3 regions of the Clostridioides sp. LIBA-6822 genome follow, and region 3 is predicted to be linked to each of the others. Evidence: a T-box and tRNA genes for the amino acid it is inferred to sense, from the RefSeq annotation. Region 3 holds a T-box; the other regions hold tRNA genes.
What was found. The T-box of region 3 lies ahead of leuS (leucine--tRNA ligase). A T-box ahead of a tRNA ligase gene usually reads a tRNA of that ligase, here a tRNA-Leu.

Region 1: it encodes a tRNA-Leu, which carries the amino acid that the T-box ahead of leuS (leucine--tRNA ligase) is inferred to sense. The anticodon was not compared.
Region 2: it encodes a tRNA-Leu, which carries the amino acid that the T-box ahead of leuS (leucine--tRNA ligase) is inferred to sense. The anticodon was not compared.

The regions. Positions count from the first base shown of each region.
Region 1 covers NZ_CP196995.1:1,838,918-1,846,781, reverse strand. Annotated here, with positions in the region: gene ACTG48_RS08815 (HAD-IC family P-type ATPase) at 1-705, opposite strand, end outside; gene gcvPB (aminomethyl-transferring glycine dehydrogenase subunit GcvPB) at 1,120-2,577, opposite strand; gene gcvPA (aminomethyl-transferring glycine dehydrogenase subunit GcvPA) at 2,577-5,051, opposite strand; glycine riboswitch at 5,169-5,257, opposite strand; glycine riboswitch at 5,261-5,365, opposite strand; tRNA gene ACTG48_RS08800 (tRNA-Leu) at 6,015-6,095, opposite strand; gene ACTG48_RS08795 (Na+/H+ antiporter NhaC family protein) at 6,205-7,864, opposite strand, start outside.
Region 2 covers NZ_CP196995.1:1,226,371-1,234,234, forward strand. Annotated here, with positions in the region: gene ACTG48_RS05925 (MBOAT family O-acyltransferase) at 1-1,399, opposite strand, end outside; tRNA gene ACTG48_RS05930 (tRNA-Leu) at 2,341-2,423, opposite strand; gene polA (DNA polymerase I) at 2,762-5,410, shown strand; gene coaE (dephospho-CoA kinase) at 5,419-6,021, shown strand; gene ACTG48_RS05945 (lytic transglycosylase domain-containing protein) at 6,014-6,568, shown strand; gene ACTG48_RS05950 (ABC transporter substrate-binding protein) at 6,568-7,864, shown strand, end outside.
Region 3 covers NZ_CP196995.1:2,974,242-2,982,105, forward strand. Annotated here, with positions in the region: gene aspD (aspartate 4-decarboxylase) at 386-2,014, shown strand; gene ACTG48_RS14490 (asparaginase) at 2,135-3,130, shown strand; gene leuS (leucine--tRNA ligase) at 3,218-5,638, opposite strand; T-box leader at 5,746-5,936, opposite strand; gene rsfS (ribosome silencing factor) at 5,989-6,339, opposite strand; gene yqeK (bis(5'-nucleosyl)-tetraphosphatase (symmetrical) YqeK) at 6,455-7,027, opposite strand; gene nadD (nicotinate-nucleotide adenylyltransferase) at 7,028-7,717, opposite strand.

The DNA of each region.
Region 1 (7,864 bases), 1.1 Mb from region 3:
TAATATAATCCCTAGAGGAATAATTATTATACCTACAACTTTTAATATTGTATTTAATGAATTTCTAAGCTGAGAATTATGTTTTCTAGAAATCTTGGCATCATTGGCTATCTTATTTGCATAGTTATCTTTTCCTATATTTTCAACTCTCACAAAAGCCTCTCCAGAAACTACAAAGCTACCAGAATATAAGAAATCACCTTCATTTTTTATAATAATATCAGATTCGCCTGTAATTAAAGATTCATTTACCTCTAATTTTCCATCTAAAACTTTTGAATCTGCACAAATTTGATTCCCTGTTTTTAAAATCATAATATCATCTAATACTAATTCTTGTACATCAATCTCTTTTTTCTCTTCTTCCCTTATAACAGATACCTTATTTGAAACTATGACAGATAGATTGTCCAACAATCTTTTGGCTCTTATTTCTTGAATTACTCCTATAATAGTATTAATTACAGCAATAAATATAAATAAAGTATTTTTAAAAGAACCAACTGATACCAATAGACAAACTAAAACAATATTTATGAGATTAAAAAGTGTAAACACATTATCTTTAAAAATTTGTTTATATGTTTTAGTTTTTCCATTATCAAATACATTAATTAAATTATCATCTATTCTACTTTGAAGTTGTACGCTACTTAATCCCATGTTTATATCGCAATTATACCTTTTTAAATTAACACTATCCATATTCTACTCCTTTCAACTTAACCCTTTTTTATACTTAAATCTACAAATATATTATAAAATTCTCAATTTTTATATTTTATTATTCTATAGTTTATATAATAAAATATAAATCTAAAGATTTTAATAATATAATTCTTAAGATTTCCTAAATTTTTATAAATTTCGATATATTTTAGTTAAGCTTCTCTTAAACCAAAAGAGTAAAAAGTTGTATCAAAATAAATTTCTATAATTTTTATGAATATTGGTATAATAATCATCATGTTAATATTCTTATATAAGCACTAATATAATTTAAAACTTCAGTAGTAAATATTATATATACAAAAAAAGCTATCTAAACTATATTAAATTAGATAGCTTTTTGTTATAAATACAAATTCCTTTATATTTATAATCTCTATTTTTAATTATTTATCTTTGCGACCATGTAAGTATAGGTTTCTTTACTGCCCTTGCATCATCCACTCTCTTAACTAGGGTATTATGTGGAGCAGTTTTCAATAGTTCTGGTTCTTCTTTTGCCTCCTTAGCAACATTTTTCATAGCTTCTATAAAACTATCTAATGTCTCTATGCTCTCACTTTCTGTAGGCTCTATCATAAGTGCCTCATTTATGATAAGAGGAAAATACATTGTTGGAGGATGATATCCATAATCCAGTAATCTCTTTGCTATATCTATAGTTTTTATATTTGACTCTCCTCTTGGTAACCCACCTAATACAAACTCATGTTTACATAAGGTATCTATTGGTAATATATAGTCATCTTTTATACTCTCTTTGATATAATTTGCATTTAAAACTGCCATTTCACTAGCCTCTTTAAGCCCATCTCTTCCCATAGTTAATATATATGTGTAAGCTCTTACAAGCACTCCAAAATTGCCATAGAAGTTTTTAATTTTTCCAATAGATTTTTCTCTATCATAATCTAATACATATTTATCTTCTTGTTTTTCAATCACTGGTATTGGTAAAAAAGGTACCAATTCTTTTTTAACTCCAACAGGACCAGCTCCTGGACCTCCTCCTCCATGAGGAGTAGAAAAGGTCTTATGAAGATTAAGATGAACTACATCAAATCCCATATCTCCAGGTCTTGTTATTCCCATAATGGCATTCATATTTGCACCATCATAGTACAAGAGTCCTCCTGCTTCATGTACAAGACTTGCTATTTCTTTTATATTTTTTTCAAACAATCCAAGAGTACTTGGATTAGTAAGCATAAGAGCTGCTACTTCATCACTTAAAGCTTCTTTTAACGCATCTATGTCTATAGCTCCATTTTTATCAGATGTTATCTGAATCACATCAAAGTTTGCCATAGCTGCACTTGCTGGGTTTGTTCCATGTGCAGAATCAGGAATTATTACTTTAGTTCTCTTATGGTCTCCTCTATTTTCATGATATGCTTTTATAATCATAAGACCTGTAAATTCACCATGTGAACCTGCGGAAGGTTGTAGTGTAACTTCATCCATACCTGTAATTTCTGCAAGTCGATTTGATAAGTCATACATTAAAGAGAGAGAACCTTGTGCTGTGTATGAAGATTGGTATGGATGCATTCCAGTAAAGTTTGGAAGTGCTGCCATATCTTCATTTATTTTAGGATTATATTTCATAGTACAAGAACCTAAAGGATAAAAACCTGTATCAACTCCAAAATTTTTATTTGATAATAGGGTATAATGTCTAACTAATTCTAATTCGCCAACTTCTGGCAAATTCAATTCACTTTGTCTAACCATACTTTGGTCAATCATATCTTCTACTTTTATATCATCTATATCTAACTTTGGAAGCGAATATGCTTTTCTACCTTTTTTAGATATATCTATCAACAAACTATTATATTCTTTCATTATAATCCCTCCATTATTCCAACTAACTTATCTATTTCTTCTTTGCTTCTTTTCTCAGTTACACAAAGTAAAGTTGAATTTTTTAATTCTGGGTAATTGTGCTCTAAGTTATAACCACCTAATATATTTTCTTCTAAAAGTTTATTATTTATAGTCTCTATATTAAGATTTCCTTGTACAGTAAATTCTTTGAAAAATTTACCTTTAAATATTGGCTTATATTTTCCTGTTTGTATAAGCTTATTATAAGCATAATGTGCTTTTTTCATAGATTGCATACCAACCTCTTTAAATCCTTCTTTCCCCATAGTAGCCATGTATATTGAAGCTACAAGAGCATTTAAAGCTTGATTTGAACATATATTAGAAGTTGCTTTTTCTCTTCTCACATGCTGTTCTCTAGTTTGTAAAGTTAACACATATGCAGTTTTTCCTTCTGTATCCAAGCTTTGCCCAACTATCCTTCCTGGCATTTTTCTCGTATACTTAGATTTACTAGCCAAAAATCCTACATAAGGTCCTCCAAAGTTAAGAGGATTTCCTAGTGATTGAGCTTCTCCAATAACAATATCTGCTCCTATCTCACCTGGCGTCTTTAAAACACCTAATGATATTGGGTCAACACTCATAACTAACATAGCTTTATTTTCATGAGTTATCTTTTCTATTTCCTCCATTTCTTCAATAATACCAAAGAAGTTAGGAGTCTGTATAAGAACACATGCTGTATCTTTATCCACTGAAGCCCTTAATTTTTCTATATCTGTAGTTCCATATTCATTACAAAAATCAATTTCTACTATTTCACAATCTTTGTATTGTAGATAAGTTTTAAGTACTGATAAAGTTTCAGGATGTGTAGTTTTTGATACTACTATTTTACTTTTTCTAGTCTGATTCATAGCCATTATGCATGCTTCTATTGCAGCAGTTGCTCCATCATACATTGATGCATTTGCAATTTCCATTCCAGTAATTTCTGCAATCATAGATTGGAACTCAAACACTACTTGTAAAGTCCCTTGACTTATTTCAGCTTGATATGGAGTATATGCTGTATAAAATTCAGACCTTGAAGTTATATGTTTTATAATTGATGGTATATAATGGTCATATGCACCAGCTCCAAGAAAACAAGTTAAGTCTTCTAAACTTAAATTTTCTTCTGACAGTCTTTTTACTATTTTACTTACTTCTAATTCAGATTTCCCACTTTCCAAGTTTAAATCTCTTTTTAACTTTATTTCATCTGGTATATCTGAAAATAATTCATCAACTGAATTTAATCCTACTACCTTTAACATTTTTGATTTATCTTCACTTGTGGCAGGTATATATGAAAATTTATTTTCTTCATTTAATACAGTATTATCTTTTTTATATTGCTTTTTATAAAAAGGTTTCTTAACTATCATGGCAGGAACAACTTTTTTTCTGATTGCTATACCTATTTCATTTCCTACTTTTGCATACTCAGAATCTATAATTCCCATACCTAAAATCTTTCCTGTTGTTGGAGAAGCACATCCTGTTGTTACAAAGCCTACTATTTTGTCACCAATCTTTATATCGTATCCATTTCTAGGCATCCCTTTGCCTTGCATTTCAAATCCAACTAATTTTCTTTTAGCTCCATTTTCTTTTTCTTCTGATAAGATTGTTTTTCCAATAAAATCTTCCTTGTTTGTTTTTACAAAAATGGATAGGCCTCCTTCAATTGGAGATATATGTTCGCCTATTTCATGACCATATAGAGGTAGAGCTGCTTCAAATCTCAAAGTATCTCTACAACCTAAACCAGCAGGACATATATCTTCTCCTCCAGCTTTTAAAACTTCATTCCAAATTATTTCTGTATGTTCATTTTTACAATATATCTCAAATCCATCTTCTCCAGTATATCCTGTTCTTGAAACTAAACAAGTTAAACCACATATTTTTGTTGATGGAATTGACTTATAAAATTTTATTGATTTTAAATCTATGTCTGTGATTTTTTGAAGAATTTCTTCTGCTTTAGGCCCTTGAACTGCTAGTTGACTAACTTCATTAGAAACATTTTTTATATCTACATTGTAACCTTTACTTTGTTTTATTATCCATGCCACATCTTTATCTATATTCCCTGCATTTATTACTAATAAATAATCTTCTTCACCAAATTTATATATTAATAAATCATCAACTACTCCTCCGTTTTCATAACACATAGGTGTATATATAATGTCATTTACCTTTAATGTGCTTATATCATTTGTAACTAAATTTTGTATAAATTTTTCTGAATCTACACCTTTTATTTGTACCTCTCCCATATGAGATACATCAAAGATACCTGCACTTTTTCTAACCATTTCATGCTCTTTATTTATTCCTTCATATTCTAAAGGCATTTCCCAGCCAGCAAACTCAACAAGTTTTGCTCCAAGCTCTTTGTGTATATTATACAAAGGCACTCTTTTCAATTCATTCATATATAACCCTCCCTATAAAATTAGACCCACTATATTTAAGCAATTTCGATATTATGTCCTATACTTTTTCATAAAAAAAAGATATATTAGCATAGAAAATAATCCTAGCCTATATATCCCTGTTTGTATACCTGAAAGATTTAATAATTTAATATTATTTTGCTTCTTCGGTGACTTATAGTATATTAACTTAAGTCTCTCCAGAGTCCCATCAACTAGCGATATCTTTGCCTGAAAGTTTCTCTAAGAATTGGCATTTCTTAAATTTCTTCTTCGGCGCCTTTTTATATAAAGGTCTCTCTCGCTAATCTCATTTGGAAATATTTATTTTCATTTTTATTGTATGAATATTTCAATTAAATGTCAACACATTATATTTATTTTTTTTTATGTATTAATTTTTTTGTTAAGTTTTTATTATCAATTATATTACTTTTATATTATTAACTTTTATACATATATGTTATATATTAATGTAAAATAATATATTTATTTAATTTATTATTAATATGTCATACAAAACACTAAAAGTAAAGTTATATTGTAATTTACTATATTATGTTAAAGATATATTCATACACACAATAGAATCGTTTGCAATTTTATCTTTGTGAAAAATAAGATTTTGAAATAGAGCATTTTTAAATAAAATTAAACTTATTAAACAGATATATTTTTTATAAGTTTATAAAAAACAGATTATATTGTGACTTTAAATTGTTTATTAGAAATACGTTATTATAGATTTTATATTCTTAACAAATGTCTTAAAATTTATATGTAAACACATTTTCAGACAACAAAAAAAGCACTTAATGTGCTTTTGTATATTTATTAGAAAATATCTTTAGAAATATATTCATATTGTATTTTGGTTTATTTCTCAAAAAATAAAAACGGGATAGCCCACTCCGAAAGCCAGCAACCCCAGTTTTTTTTTCAGCACAACTAAGCACTGTAGAGTGCGGATGAAGGGAGTCGAACCCCCACGCCAATGGCGCTAGATCCTAAGTCTAGTGCGTCTGCCAATTCCGCCACATCCGCTTATCACTCTTTTATTTTACTATATTTCGCTATTATTTTCAATAACTTTTTAAAATTATCTAAAAACTAACAAAACAATGATAATAAAAGGTGAAATTTATTTATATCCTTATTCTGCAAGTTCTATCTCTGCTTCATCAACTTTCTTACCAATTATTTGAATACCCACAAATATCGCAGCTATAGCCACTGGTAATACTATATATATTGGTAATCCAAATCCAGCTGGTATATATCCAAATACAATAGTGATTATTGCTGTAAATATAGCGTATGGCATTTGAGTATTAACGTGGTCTATGTGATTACAACCAGCTCCCATTGAAGAAAGTATTGTTGTATCTGAAATTGGAGAACAATGGTCTCCAAATATTGCACCTGTTAAAACTGCACTTGTACTTACTATTACATAGGACATATCAGGGTTTAATGAGTATGCTAGTGGTATTGCAAGTGGCATAAGTATACCCATAGTTCCATAAGCTGTTCCAGTAGCAAAAGATATTATTGCTCCTAAACCAAATATTAAGCTTGGCAATAAGAATGGAGGTAGTGAGCCTGATAATAAGTGTATTAAAAATTTAGCTGTACCTAATTCTTTTATTACTGAACTCAATGACCATGCAAGTATTAATATTACACCAGTAATTACTAAACTTTTCATTCCATCTATCCAGACATCAATTGCTTCTGATACTGTAAAAATCTTTTTTACTACAGCCATTATAATAGCAACTAAACTTGCAACAAGTGCAGATTGGAATAATGCTCTAGATGCATCAGATGCACTAAATGCTTCTTTTATTGCCCCAAAAGAATATGGTGAATTTGTAAATAGTTGTATTAGAGCTTTATCTTCACCTTCCATTATAGATGTATATCCACTATAATAGAATGATGCTAAAGCAACTATTATTAATGTTCCAATTGGAATTATAGCATTCCACACACTCAATTTCACTCCATTTTTTGGAGCTAAATCATCTAATTCTTCTACGCCTTCATCAAGGTCTGTACCAACTTTTCTACTTCTAGATTTTATCTCAGCCTTTCTCATTGGCCCAAATTCTTTTAATAATAATGCTGATATTACAATAAACGCTAATATTAATATATTATAAAATCTAAATGGTATTGTATTTAAAAATATACCAAATGCATCAACATCCACACTTATACTTTCAAAAGCATCATGTATTAAACCAACTTCAAGACCTATCCATGTAGATATTATGGCTAATCCAGCAACTGGTGCTGCTGTAGCATCTATTATAAAGGCTAATTTTTCTCTTGATATTTTCATTTTATCTGCAACAGGTCTCATCATAGGACCTACTATTAATGAATTAGCATAATCATCAAAGAATACTAAAAGACCCAAAAACCATGTTATAAGTTGTGTACCTTTTGCTGATTTCGCTCTTTTGGCAAGTGCTTCAGCTATAGCCTTAGCTCCTCCCATTTTAGCAACAAGATTTATTACTCCTCCAATTGCTAGAACTTGTAGTATTATTCCTGCATTCCATGGGTCTGATAGCGATACCAAAGCTCTGTCCACTAAATCTAAAAATGATTGTATAAGTGTGGCAAACACATTTATACCACTAGCTTTAATTATAAAACTACCAGAAAGAATTCCTATAAGTAAGGAAATTATTACGTTTTTAGTTATAAATGCAAGTATTATAGCAACTAATGGTGGTATTAAAGTTAAAATTCCAAATTTTTCTGCATTAGCTAGTGCAATAGTGTCTATATCTTCCTCCGCA
Region 2 (7,864 bases), 1.7 Mb from region 3:
AGTATAAGAATGGATTATAAGTTGAGCTACTTAACATTACCGTTACAATAAACATGCAAGCAACTATGAAAGCTGCATTAGTAACTTGACACATTGTACTATTTAGTGTATTTTTATTCTTCTTAACTACTAATGACTTTATAACTTCTACAATAGGAGTTGATAGAATGATTGCTCCAACAATTATATACCAATATTCAATTATAAATACATTGAATGCATTACTGACAAGTGGATAATTTCCAGAACCAAACATAATACCTATAAACTTAATAGCTTTTGGTAAATCTTCTGCTCTAAAGAATACCCATCCAATCATGACTATAAAAAGTAAATACATATGTCTTATGATTCTTGGCATTTTATATAACAACTTTTCTAAAAATGCTTTTTCTATTGATATTAATATTCCAAAATATAGACCCCATATAATAAAAGTCCAATTAGCTCCATGCCACATGCCAGTTAAAAACCATACTATAAATAGATTTCTATATAGTTTTAATCTAGAGACTCTATTTCCACCTAATGGGAAATATACATAGTCTTTAAACCAAGTACTTAAAGATATATGCCACCTTCTCCAAAACTCAGATACTGTTTGAGAGATATATGGATAGTTGAAATTTTCTAAAAAATCAAATCCAAATATCTTACCTAAACCAATAGCCATATCACTATAACCACTAAAGTCATAGAATATTTGAAGTGTATAGCAAACTACACCTAGCCACACATCAAGTCTTGATAAATCTCCAGATGACTTATTAAATACATCATCTGCAATTATACCTAATTGATTTGCTAAAATCACCTTTTTTCCAAGACCAATAACGAATCTGTTTACGCCTTGAGTAAATTTATACCAATTATGTTCTCTATGTCCAATAGCATCTGCCACAGTCTGATATCTAACAATAGGACCTGCTACAAGCTGAGGGAATAAACTTATGTATAATGCTAGGTTAGTTAATTTTCTTTGAACTTTAGCATCATTTCTATATACATCTATTACATAGCTCATTATCTGAAATGTGAAAAATGAGATACCTAAAGGTAATTTAATTTCAGGTATAGTTATATTTGTATTTAATAAAAATTTAATATTATCTACAAAGAAATTGCTATACTTGAATATACCAAGAATGGATATATTGTAAATCACAGAAAGCACAACCCATATTTTCTTATCTTTACTGTCAGAAACTTTAATACCAAATATATAGTTTACTATTATTGATAGCATCATCAAAAAAATATATTTTGGTTCTCCCCATGCATAGAAGGTAATACTTGCTAGAAGTAACACAACATTTTTATACTTAGAATTTGCTAAGTAATAGCAAATGAGTATGACTGGAAAGAATAAAAATAAAAATATTAAACTACTGAATATCATATTAAACTCCTTATCTTTTTATTATTTAATAAATGAATAATAAATAAAACAACTAAAATTAATAATATATATATTAAGAGTAAGGTCTTGATTTATTTCTGATTTTAGGCCCATACTATTTAACTACCACTGCTTACTGAGCACTTCTTGAGAGAGTACAATACCAACAATAAGTTGATGTATCAAGAATTATACTCAGAGCAATTGTTAAAGATCTAGCTTTATAACTTTTTATGTATTTTAGTGTTATTTTTAAATTATCTTTTATATTTACAACTTCCTTTCTTAACTAAATAAATTATATATTTATCTAAAATATATAGCAAAGTAAGTATTTTCAAGTTTTAAGTACTTAATTGTAGAAATTTAGCTGTGTTTTTACAAGTTTTATTAATATATATGTAAATTTTGACTTTTTATATAATTTTTTTAAAATTATGTAATGTTATAATGGATTAATAAAGCTATTATGATAAAATAATAAAGAAAAATCACGGACACATTGCTTAACTATATGTGTTTGCCTTTGGTTGTAGCTCTATACAGTCCATTAAGATAGATGTTGTTTATATCTATAATTGTAAAAAGAACTCTTTATTAAGTATTGGAGTTAGAATACTTTCAGATATGCTTTTATTACAAGTTTGTTTTAAATGACAAATACTTTAAAATAATATCGAATAGTTATACTGAATAATGATGATTGATTATAAATATTTTTAGAGAGGGAAAAGTTTTAGAGATTGGGAAAAAATCAATATGATAAGAAGTATGGATTTATTAAGTAAATACATAAAAAATCCTGCTTTGTTTAGATATGTTTTAGGAGTTCAAGAAGTCATGCCTATGGTATTTATACTTATACAAGGCTAGAAACAAAGATGAAAAAATATTACAATAAAAAAAAACTCTTTAGTATATACTAAAGAGTTTTTTTTTATTGGTGCCGCTGATGGGACTCGAACCCATATGGTTTCCCGTACGATTTTGAGTCGTATGCGTATGCCAGTTCCGCCACAGCGGCTTATATTTTAAATCCAAGCTACTTGTATATCCTACCAGATTTTCCAAGAATATGCAATAGGAATATTGAATACAAAATACTCATCAAACTGTAAAATATCATAAATACTAGACTTTTATTACAAAAACTTATTAATCAATACAGTTGATTTTGAACCCATTGTATTTATCAATTCCACCACTCGGGCATATTATGTATATTATTATAGCAAAAAAATATATTGTTTGCAACATATTTAATTTTAATATACTATTATTATTATGGGAATATTAAATAACAGTATATTGGTATATAATATATATGTTACAAAAATAGATAATTTTTAGGAGTGATATAATTTGGAAAAAAAATTAATTATAATAGATGGAAATTCAATAATAAATAGGGCTTTTTATGCTCTTCCAGAAATGAATAATAAAGAAGGTCTAAAGACCAATGCTATATATGGTTTTACGACAATGTTATTTAAAATGATTGATATATATAAACCAACACATATAAGTGTAGCCTTTGACAGAAAAGCACCTACATTTAGACATTTAGAATATAAAGAATATAAGGCTGGAAGAAAGGGAATGCCAGATGAATTGGCAGAACAATTACAACCATTAAAAGACCTTTTAGATAAATTTAAAATAAACAGATTAGAAATAGATGGTTATGAAGCAGATGATATTATAGGTACTGTTTCTAAAAAAGCAGAAGAGAATGGATATAAGGTATACATAGTAACTGGAGATAAAGATGCCATCCAACTTGCTTCAGATAACACAACTACTCTTATAACAAAAAAAGGAGTTGGTGAAGTAGAAGAATACAACTTTAATTCTGTGATTGAAAAGTACGAGATGACACCAACACAGTTTATAGATTTAAAAGGTCTGATGGGAGATAAGTCAGATAATATACCTGGAGTACCTGGGATAGGTGAAAAAACAGGCATAAAGCTTATAAAAGAGTTTTCTAGTGTAGAAAACTTGATAGAGAATACAGATAAACTTAAAGGTAGTGTAAAAAAGAAAATAGAAGAAAATAAAGAAATTGCTATTCAAAGTAAAAGATTAGCAACTATTATAAGAGATGTACCAATAGAAGTAAATTTAGAGAGCATGATTTTTGGTGATTATGATAAAGATGAGCTTTTAGATAAATTTAGATATTTTGGATTTACAAGTCTCTTATCAAGATTAGTTGATTTAGTTGATTCAAATGATACAGAGCAAGTAGAAGAAAAAATAGAAATATTAAAACTAAAAGATATAGATAAATTTATAGATGAAGTGAATAAAAAAGGACAGGTTATTTTAAAAACTGTTAGAGGACAAGGTAATATACTTGAAAAAAATATAATATATATTTTTATAAGTGTAGATGGAGAAAAAATATATTATATAGATTCAGATGAAGTAACAAAATTAGATAGCATACTTTCAAATAACGAAATTAAAAAATATGGATATAATTTAAAGGATGATTATATATCTTTAAAGCCATATAATATTAAATTGGAAAATATGTATTTTGATATAACTATAGCTGAGTATTTAATAGATTCAACTTCATCTACTTCATATGATTGTAGTGCAATAGCCATGAAGTATTTATCAAAAAAGGTTAAATCAAAAGAAGAATTATTAGGAAAAGGAGTTAAATCCAAAAACTATGAAGATTTAGAGTTTGAGGATTTAGCTGAGTACATGGGTCAAATAATATGCACAGTGAAAGAAACAGTTCCTATGATGGAAAGAAGTCTAATAGATATGAGTATGGATGGTCTTTTTTATCATGTAGAGATGCCTTTAGTAGAAGTTTTAGGACATATGGAGTATGAAGGTATAAAAGTAGACAAAAGTATCTTGGATGAGTTAAGTATTGAGTTTAAAGAAATAATAGCTACATTAGAAAAGGAAATTTATGAATTATCTGGAGAACCATTCAATATAAATTCACCAAAACAATTAGGTGTTATACTATTTGAAAAATTAGAGCTTCCAATAATCAAAAAAACTAAGACTGGATACTCTACTAATGCAGATGTTCTAGAAAAATTAAGGGATAAACATCCAATAATAGATAAGATAACTGAGTATAGACAAATAGTAAAGTTGAATTCTACTTACGTTGAAGGGCTTTTAAATATAATAAATCCAGAAAGTAATAGAATTCATTCATCATTTAATCAAACAATAACAACTACAGGAAGAATTTCATCTACAGAACCAAATCTTCAAAATATACCTATAAAAATGGAAATGGGTAGAAAAATAAGAAAAGTATTCATTGCAGATGATAATTGTAAGCTGGTTGATGCCGATTACTCACAGGTAGAACTTAGAGTTCTTGCACATATGAGTCAAGATGAAAATATGATAGAAGCATTTAAACACAATGAAGATATTCATACTAAAACAGCTTCACAAGTTTTCAATGTTTCTATGGAAGATGTCACTAGTGAATTGAGAGGTGCAGCTAAAGCAGTAAACTTTGGTATTATATATGGTAAAAGTGATTTTGGATTGGCAGATGATTTAAATATACCTGTTCCAAAGGCAAAAGAGTATATTGAAAGTTATTTTGCTAAATACCATAAAATAAAAGAGTTTATGGATATGACAATAGAAAAGGCTAGTGAAGATGGATATGCTGTAACAATTTTAAACAGAAGAAGATATATACCAGAGATAAAATCAAGCAATTTTATGGAAAGAAACAGAGGAAAGAGATTTGCTATGAATGCACCAATACAGGGAAGTGCAGCAGATATAATAAAAATTGCTATGATAAATGTTCATAAAAAGTTGGAAGATAATAATTTAAAATCAAAACTTATACTACAAGTTCACGATGAATTGATAGTTGAAGCAATTGATGATGAAATAGAGATAGTTAAAAAGATAGTAAAAGAAGAAATGGAAAATGCTGTAAGTATGGATGTTCACTTAGATGTAGATTTAAATGTCGGTAGTTCTTGGTATGAGACAAAGTAGGTGATTTTATGTTGATATTAGGACTTACAGGAGGAATAGGCTGTGGAAAAAGCAGCCTATCAAATATATTCAGAAATCTTAATATTTCTATAGTGGATGCAGATATTATATCTAGAAAAATATTTGAAGATAAAATATTAGTAAAAAAAGTATTTAATTACTTTGGACAAAATATAAAAAATGATGATGGAACACTAAATAGAAAAGCTCTTGGAAAAATAGTTTTTAATGATAAAGAAAAACTTAGAGAGCTAAATAATTTGACTCATCCACGAATAAGAGAAAGAATAATAAGTGAGATAGATGAAGTAAGAAAAAAAGGCGAAAGTATAGTGATTTTAGATGCAGCTATATTGGTAGAAAGTGGTTTTTTAGATATGGTTGATAAGTTATTAGTAGTCACTTGTCAACAAGAAGTGCAAATTAATAGGATAAAGAATAGAGATAATTGTAGTGAGCAAGAAGCAATTAGTAGAATAAATTCACAAATGAGTCAGGAAGAAAAATCCAAATATGGTGATTATATAATAGATAATTCGGGAACAATAATTGAATTAGAAAGTAAAGCACACAAATTTATTGAGTACATGAAGGAGAATTGGCGTGAATAGTAAGAAAGTATTGATTCTATCTATTTTTATAATCTTATTTGGAGCACTATTAATGGAAAGCAAAGTAATACATAAGTTTTTGTATCCTAAAAAATATTCAGAATATGTAGAAAAATATTCTAAGGAATTTAATTTAGATGAAAATATAGTTTACAGTGTTATAAAAGTCGAAAGTAAGTTTAATAGTTCTGCCATTTCAAAAAAAGAGGCAAAGGGTTTAATGCAACTATTAGATATAACTAGGGACTGGGGAGCAGATGAACTAAAGCTAAAAAATGTTGATATTTTTGACCCAGAGACTAATATAAGACTTGGTTGTTGGTATTTAAATAAATTGTATAAGGAATTTGGTAAATTGGACTTAGTAATAGCTGCATATAATGGTGGTTCAGGTAACGTGAGAAAGTGGTTAGAAAATAATGAATATAGTAAAGATGGAGAAAATCTACATGATATACCTTTTGAGCAAACTTCAAAATATGTAGAAAAAGTTAAAAATAATTATAAACATTATAATAAGATATATGGCAAGAAAGGAAAAAACTAATGAAGAGAATAAAAGTCTTAACAGTTATTTTAGCTATAACTCTTATGGTAGTTGGTTGTAGTAATACTAAAACAAAACAAAGTAGTAGTGATTCGAGTTTAAAAAGTCAAAGTTCTATAGATGCTAAATATATAAACTTAACAATGGTAACTCCAAAAACTATAAATCCTATAACTAATACTGATAAGTCTGTTGGTTATATAATGAATTTAGTTTATGATGGTTTATTTACTATAGATGAAAACTATAATGTAACTCCTCAACTAGTTAAAGAGTATAATATAGCTCAAGATGGAATGAGTATAGATATAAAGTTAAAAGATGCAAAGTGGCATGATGGAAAAGCTGTTACTTCAAATGATGTAAATTATACTATTGGCTTAATTCAAAAAAGTACAGATAGTCCATATAATGAATTTACTAAAAACATAGCTTCTGTGAATATTAAATCGGATAAAGATTTCACAATAAAATTTAAAGCTAGATATGCCTTTTCTATTGATAGTTTAATCTTTCCAATAGTATCTCAAAATCATTTAGATTCAAAGGATGCAAATGACAAAAATAATAATTTGATAGGAAATGGGAAATATAAAATAGAATCATATACAGAGAGAGAAGGAATGGTTTTATCTGTAAATAAAGATTACTATGAAGAAGTTCCAAAAACTATGAAGAATATAAAAGTGGGTATGGTTCCTAATGAAGATGCAAGAACATCTATGGTCATGGCACTTGATAGTGATATAACTAATGTTACATTGAATGATTTGAGTAAGTTTCAAGAAAAAGAGTTTAATATAACAAAATATCAAGGTAGAGAGTATGAGTGTATATTGTTTAATTATAATAATCCTTTTTTCAAGGATGTCAATTTTAGAAAAGCAATTGCACATTCTATAAATAAAGATAGAATTATCAGTGAAGGTTATATGGATGATGCTACTCCAGTTAATTTTCCGCTTAATTCAAAGTCAAAGTACTACAATAGTGAAATGAAAGATTTGGAATTCAATAAAGATAAGGCGATAGAGTATCTTAATAAAGTAGAATATGCAAATATAAATTCAGTAAATCAAAATGATAATAAAGCAGATAAGAAACAAAAAAAATCAACTAAAAAGAATACAAAAAAGCTTACTCCAGAAGAAGAAGCAAAAGCTAAAAAAGAGGAAGAAGAAAGAGTTAAAAAAGAAGCTGAGGAAAAACAAAATAGAGAAAAAGAAGAAGTAAAGAAAAGACTTTCTGAAATGAATTTAAAAATAATAGTAAATAGAGATAATAGCGAAAGACTAA
Region 3 (7,864 bases):
TTACTTATAGGCTCTTTTTTTAGCTTTTTTTAACCTTATTAAAGTCAACAAAATAATAATAAATATATATTACTAAACAACTTCAATGTAAAAGAAAGTTTTACTTTATTTTTATTCAAAATTAGAAAACTATACATTAATAATAAAATATAATAAAAAAACTAAAATGCCAATCAAATTGAAGTTTTATTTTATATAGTAATCATTTTTTATTAAAAGGTATTTTTTATTTTAATATACATTTAATAAGGTTAAATAGAATAATCATTTTAATTTTATACTTTACTTTTTCTATAAACCTATTATAATTAAAGTATAATCATTTTGGTAACTTGTTTATTTTATTATAAAAATGTGAAACTTATTACATAAGGAGGAATTTAACATGAAAAATAATACTTATAAAGAAATCAAAAACATATATGGAAAAATAAGCCCTTTTGAATTTAAGGACAAATTAATAGATATTGCAAAATACACTGCAAAGGAAAATAACAGGGAATTACTTGATGCAGGTCGTGGTAATCCAAACTGGACTTGCTCAACTGCCAGAGAAGCTTTTTTTACTTTTGGTCATTTTGCTATTACTGAAACTCGTTCTAATTGGGATTTAGGTCACTTGGCTGGAATGCCTCAAAAGAAAGGTATAAAAGAAAGATTTTTTAAATTTATAAATGAAAATATAGATATGCCTGGAGCATATTTAGCTAGAGATATTATAAACTTTGGTATAAATGAACTTGGATTTGATGGAGATGAATTTGTTCATGAATTAGCCGATGGAATCATTGGTGATAACTATCCACTTCCAGATAGAATGTTACCTCATATGGAAAAAATAGTGCATGATTACTTAGTTCAAGAAATGAAATACGATATATCAGGTAAATATGGTGATGTAGAGATTTTTGCTGTTGAAGGTGCTACAGCTGCCATGTGTTATATTTTTGATTCATTAATGGCTAATGAACTCCTAAAAAAAGGTGATACTATAGCTTTAATGACTCCAATATTTACACCTTATCTTGAAATACCTAATCTTCCTCGTTACGATTTTAAAGTTGTAAATATAAATGCTAATGAAGTTGATGAAAAAGGTGCTCATACATGGCAATACACAAAAAAAGAATTAGAAAAACTTCGTGACAAGTCTATTAAAGCTTTATTTGTTGTCAATCCAAATAATCCTGCATCTATAGCTATGGATGACACATCTTGTAATAACCTAATAGATGTGATTGAGAATTATAACAAAGATTTAATGATAATATCAGATGATGTGTATGGAACTTTTGTAGAAGACTTTTCATCATTAATGTCAAAACTTCCTTACAACACTGTTGGAGTTTATTCTTATTCAAAATATTTTGGAGTTACAGGATGGAGACTTGGTACATTTGCACTTCATAAGAAGAATGTTTTTGATAAGAAGATAAATGATTTAACTGGAGAACTAAAAAAATCAGTAGATAAGCGTTACAGTGATATGAGTCTTAATCCTTCTAGTCTTTCATTTATGGAAAGAGTTGTTGCTGATAGTAGACTTGTTGCTCTTAATCATACTGCGGGTCTTTCTACTCCTCAGCAAGTACAAATGGCATTTTTCTCTGCCTTTGCCTTAATTGACAAAGTTGATGCCTACAAAAAACTTAATATGAGTATTTGTCATAGACGTCAGAAGCTACTGTTTGAAGCTTTAGAGCTTCCAATTAACGAAAGTAAAAATAATGCTGCATATTATACTCAGTTTGATATTGAAGAATGGGCTAAATTAAACTATGGAGAAGACTTATTTAAATTTATAAATAAAAATTCCACTCCAGTAGATGTTCTTTATAAATTAGCTAATGACTATTCTGTAGTCTTACTTAGTGGAAATGGATTCTATGGCCCTGAATGGTCAATTAGAATATCTCTAGCAAATTTATATGATGAAGCTTACACTAAGATAGGAAAAGCCATAAGAGAAATACTAAATAGCTACGTTACTGAATGGCAAAAAACTATTAAATAGTTCTATTACACTGAAATATCTAAATTATATGAATAAAAGAATTTATGTAGACCTTAGCTACTTTTTTTGATATAATCCTATCGGAATTATAAATTTTATTTATGAAAGGCAGAGAATAGTATGAGTATTAAGAAAAAAGTTGCCATAGTTTTTACTGGTGGAACTATATCTATGACAGTAGATGATAAAGTGGGAGCTGCTATACCAACCTTATCAGGGGAACAAATATTATCAATGGTTACCAACATTGATAAAGTTGCAGATGTTGAGGTCTTTAACTTTGATGAAATTCCAGGACCTCATATAACGCCTTATAGAATGATGGAATTAAAAAATTATGTAAATGATTTATTAGCTAGAAAAGATATTACAGGAGTTGTAATAACACATGGTACAGATAGTTTAGAAGAAACAGCTTATTTTCTAGACCTTACAATTGATAATATCAAACCTGTAATAGTCACAGGTGCTATGAGAAGTAGCTCTGAGCTTGGATATGATGGTTCAAGTAATTTATCTGCATCAGTTTGTACTGCTGTATCTAAAGATGCTATGGGCAAAGGTGTTCTTGTAGTTTTAAACAATGAAGTATTATTGGCTTCTGAAGCTACTAAAACAAATACTCTTTCTTTAAATACATTTAAATCTTTAACTAGTGGCCCATTAGGAATAATTGACTGTAATGAACTTGTTCTTACAAGAGATATCGTAAATAGAACAATTATAGATACTGATAAAGTAGAATCTAAAGTTGCTTTATTTAAAGCATATGTAGGAGAAAATGCAGACTTTATAAGATTTGCTGTTGATAGTGGATATAAAGGTATAGTTATTGAGGCAATGGGTAGAGGTAATATTCCTCCTCAGATGCTTTCTGGAGTTGAATATGCTAGAGAAAAAGGACTTCCTGTTGTTATAGTTTCTAGATGCCACTCAGGTAGAGTGTTTGATAGCTATGGTTATTATGGCTCTGGCAGAGATTTAAAAAATCTTGGATGTATATTTGGTGGAGACCTTCCAGGTCAAAAAGCTAGAATAAAACTTATCTTGGCACTTGGAAAAACTGATAATCTTGATGAAATCAAGGATTTCTTTGAAAAAGGAATCTACTGTTAATTATAATAAATCTTAAAATAATAAACCCCTATTACAAATTTTTAATTAATTTGTAATAGGGGTATTATTTTATCTTATAGTTTTGATTTATTTCACAACTACATTAACTAACTTCTTAGGTACAGCAACAACTTTAACTATAGTTTTGCCTTCAACTAATCCTTTTATTTTTTCATCTTCTAAAGCTACCTTTTCCATGTCTTCTTTAGATATATTTGAGTTAACAGTTAATTTTCCTCTAACTTTTCCATTAACTTGTACAACAACTTCTATTTCATCTTTTACTAAAGCTTTTTCATCATACTTAGGCCAATCTATATCAAATACGCTTCCATCTTTACCTATCATAGTCCATAATTCTTCACCTAAATGAGGTGCAAATGGTGCAATTATAGTTACTATAGTTTGTACACCTTCTTTTATAACTGCTTCATTTATATTATCTAACTCTTTATATTTATACATATCATTTATTAATTCCATAAGAGCTGATATAGCAGTATTAAATCCAAATTTTTCACTTAAATCAGCTGTAACTTTTTTAAGTGTAGAATGTATAGTATATCTCATATTTTTATCTTGAGAATTTAATTCTCCAAACTCTACGTCCTTTTTAACTACATCTGCTAACTCATCAACCAATCTATAAACTCTATTTAAGAATCTAAAGCATCCATCAACACCTTGCTCTGACCAGTCTAAATCTCTTTCTGGTGGTGCTGCAAATAATACGAAAAGTCTTGCAGTATCTGCTCCATACTCATCAATTATATCCATAGGTGATACTGTATTACCTTTAGATTTACTCATTTTAGAACCATCCATAAGAACCATTCCTTGAGTAAGTAAGTTTTTAAATGGCTCATCAAAATCTACCATACCCATACTCTTAAATGCTTTTACAAACCATCTTGCATAAAGTAAGTGCATTATAGCATGTTCTACTCCGCCTATATATTGGTCTACTGGATGCCATCTATTAACTAACTCTTTACTAAATGGCTCATTTTCATTATTGCTATCCACATATCTCAAGAAATACCAAGAAGAATCTACAAATGTATCCATAGTGTCAACTTCTCTTCTAGCTGGTTTTCCACAGTGAGGACAAGTTGTTGACATAAATTGCTTTGAAGTAGTAAGTGGAGATTCCCCTTTTCCAGTAAACTCAACGTCAGTTGGTAAAAGAACTGGTAAATCTTCTTTCTTAACTGGAACTATTCCACATTCATCACAATAAACTACAGGTATAGGACAACCCCAATATCTTTGTCTTGAAACTAACCAGTCTCTTAATCTATAGTTAATAGTTCTCTTTCCTCTACCTTCTTTTTCTAATTTATCTATTATTCCTTCAAATCCTTCTGAAGCATCTAATCCATTAAACTCTTCTGAGTTTATCATTTTGTTATCTTCTGTTATTACATCTATTATATCTAAATTATATTTCTCAGCAAATTCTCTATCTCTTTCATCATGTGCAGGAACTGCCATTATAGCTCCAGTTCCATATTCAACTAACACATAATTAGCTATCCATAGAGGAACCTTCTTACCATTTAAAGGATTTATAACGTATCTACCTATAAACATTCCTTCTTTTTCTACATCAGCCGCTGTTCTTTCTATTTCTGTCATTGTATGCATTTTTTGAACAAAAGCTTCAACCTCTGCTTCATATTCAGTACCAGCAACCAATTCTTTAACTAACTCATGTTCTGGAGCAAGTACCATATAAGTAACTCCATAAGTTGTATCTGGTCTAGTTGTAAATACTGTCATAGACTTATCAGTTCCATCTATATCAAAAACTAAGTCTGCTCCTGTACTCTTACCTATCCAATTTTTTTGCATTATTTTAACCTTTTCTGGCCATCCATCTAATGTATCTAAATCATTAAGTAATTCTTCTGCAAATTCAGTAGTCTTAAAATACCATTGCTCTAAATCTTTCTTTAATACTGTTGCTTTACATCTCTCACATGCTCCTTGAACAACTTGCTCATTTGCAAGAACAGTCTCACAAGAAGGACACCAGTTAACATAAGATTTTTTCTTATATGCAAGTCTATGTTCTAAAAATTTCAAAAATATCTCTTGAGTAAATCTATAGTATTCTGGAGTTGAAGTTGCTACTTCTTTATCCCAATCATAGCTAAGGCCTAATAAATTTAATTGTTCTTTCATTTCTTCTATATTTTCCATTGTCCATTTGTGTGGATGTATCCCATGCTTTATAGCAGCATTTTCAGCTGGTAAACCAAAAGAATCCCATCCCATTGGATGAAGTACATTATACCCTTCCATTTTTTTGAATCTTGCGACAACATCACCTATAGAATAGTTTCTAACATGACCCATGTGTATCTTTCCAGATGGATAAGGGAACATTTCTAATGTGTAATAATTAGGTTTTTCAGTTTGTGCTGTATCCATCTTGTATTGATTATTGTCTTTCCAAATTTTTTGCCATTTCGATTCTACTTCTTTAAAATTATATACGCTCATATTTTGCCTCCTATTTTAGTTGTGTTCAACTACCTTATTTAATATTATTTACTTATAATTTCCAAATAATTCCTTGAAAATAAAAAATCCTCGTCACTAAACTTACGTTTAGGGACGAGGATAAATCTTCGCGGTACCACCCTAATTAGCCTACATTATATAGACCCTCTTAGATAGCTTTTAATCCAGCTACGGAAAATAGATTTCAATCTAGTAAGTTCAAAGTTATATAATATTAGTTCTCACCTGCCACTAACTCTCTGAAAAAATATAGTCTTTTACTGCTCTAGTCTATTCAATTTAATATAATTTTTGAAATTTTCTAATTATAATAACATATATTATCATGTTTATGCTAATGTGTCAATATCTATATAAGGTGCATCTTTCCATAATTTTTCTAAATTATAAAATCCTCTGTTTTCCTCATTAAATACATGAACCATTACATCTCCATAATCAAGAAGTACCCAAGTTTGAGTGCTTTGTCCTTCTTTTCCTCTTGGTTCTAGTCCTAGTTTTGATAATTCATCTTCTACATTATCAGCAATAGCTTTTACCTGTCTCTGAGAAGATGCTGTAGTGATAATAAAGTAATCACACAAACTAGAAACCTTTCCTATATTTATTATAACTGTATCTTGACCCAGTTTATCTTCTATGGCATCATATGCTATTTTTGTCATTTGTTCCACTGTCATATAAAATTCCTCACTTTCCTAATTAAAGTACACTTAGTTATTGTAACATATTAATACGATTTTGTAACATAGTCAACTTTAAATTTATTAATATATTTACCTTTATGCAGGTTTTTTATAATAACTTTTCTTTAATTAGATAGTTTCTTGCCATAACTGTTCTTGGATGTATCTCTTCTTCTTTATTGATAACAAACATTAAAGTATTATTAAAAGAAGTCAAAAGTGCTTCATCAAGCTTTCCCCCATATGCTAAATCTCTTAATGTATCTACAACTGGGAATTTTCTTCCTTCTTCAATTAAATCTGCTATGTAAATTATTTTTTCTAAAAGAGACATATCTTCTCTTCCTGTTGTATGATATTTGATTGCATTTATAACATCTTCATCTTCTATTCCAAACTCATACTTACATATGTATGACCCAATTACACTATGAGATAGAGAGCGATTTCCATCCTCTATTGGGTCTAAGTATATTTCATACTTATTTACATAATCTTCTATTTCTTTATCGCTTAAATACTTTGCACAATCATGAATCATTCCTGCTAAACAAGCTTTTTCTTTGTCACACCCATAAATCTCACATAATTTTTCAGCACATTTTGCAACATTTTTTGAGTGGCTAAGCCTCCCCACTGGTAGCATTTGATTTAGTCTCTGGTTAATATTCTCTAAGTTCATTTAATCATCTCCATATTGATATAGTTTATTTTCATATAAATAATTTTCTACATTTTCGGGTACTAAGTAACGTATTGACTTGCCTTCATTTAGCTGTTCCCTTATATATGTGGACGATATATCCAGTGATGGAACATAAACTGTTATAATGTCAGCATCATACTTTTTAGTTAACTTTTCTATAGTCTCTTGTGACCTTAACAAACTAATTCCTGGTCTTGTCGCAGCTATAAAGGTAGCTAACTCAAAGTTTTTCTTTACATCTTTCCACTCTTCAACACTACAAATAGCATCTGCCCCTGTTATAAAATAAATATCTGCATCTTTGTATTTTTTCTTCAAGTATTTTAATGTGTCTATTGTATAAGTCCTTTTTTTTCTTTCGATTTCTATTTTTGAAACTAAAAAATCTTCGTTGCTTTCAGTTGCTAGAAGTGTCATATTATATCTATCATACTTGTCTGTAGTGATACATAGTTTATGTGGTGGATTTCCTGATGGTATAAAGATAATTTTGTCAATGTCATACTTGTCTCTAATAAACTCTGCTGTTGCTAAATGAGCATAGTGTATAGGGTCAAAAGTACCTCCCAATATACCTATTTTGATTTTGCCTTTATGGCGATTAAATTTCTCTAGTTTTTCAGTATTTTTCAATTCCGCCTTCTTAACTAGATTTTCGCTTTTCATATTTTGTCTCCTTTTAATGTTATAATACTATTGTACCATTATTTTTTATTTCTTAAAGCTTATAATTTATTTTTTTTGGTATATAATTATATTTATATGCTAAAAAATGCTTTAAAAAATAATTATTTAACATGTTTTTACTTTACT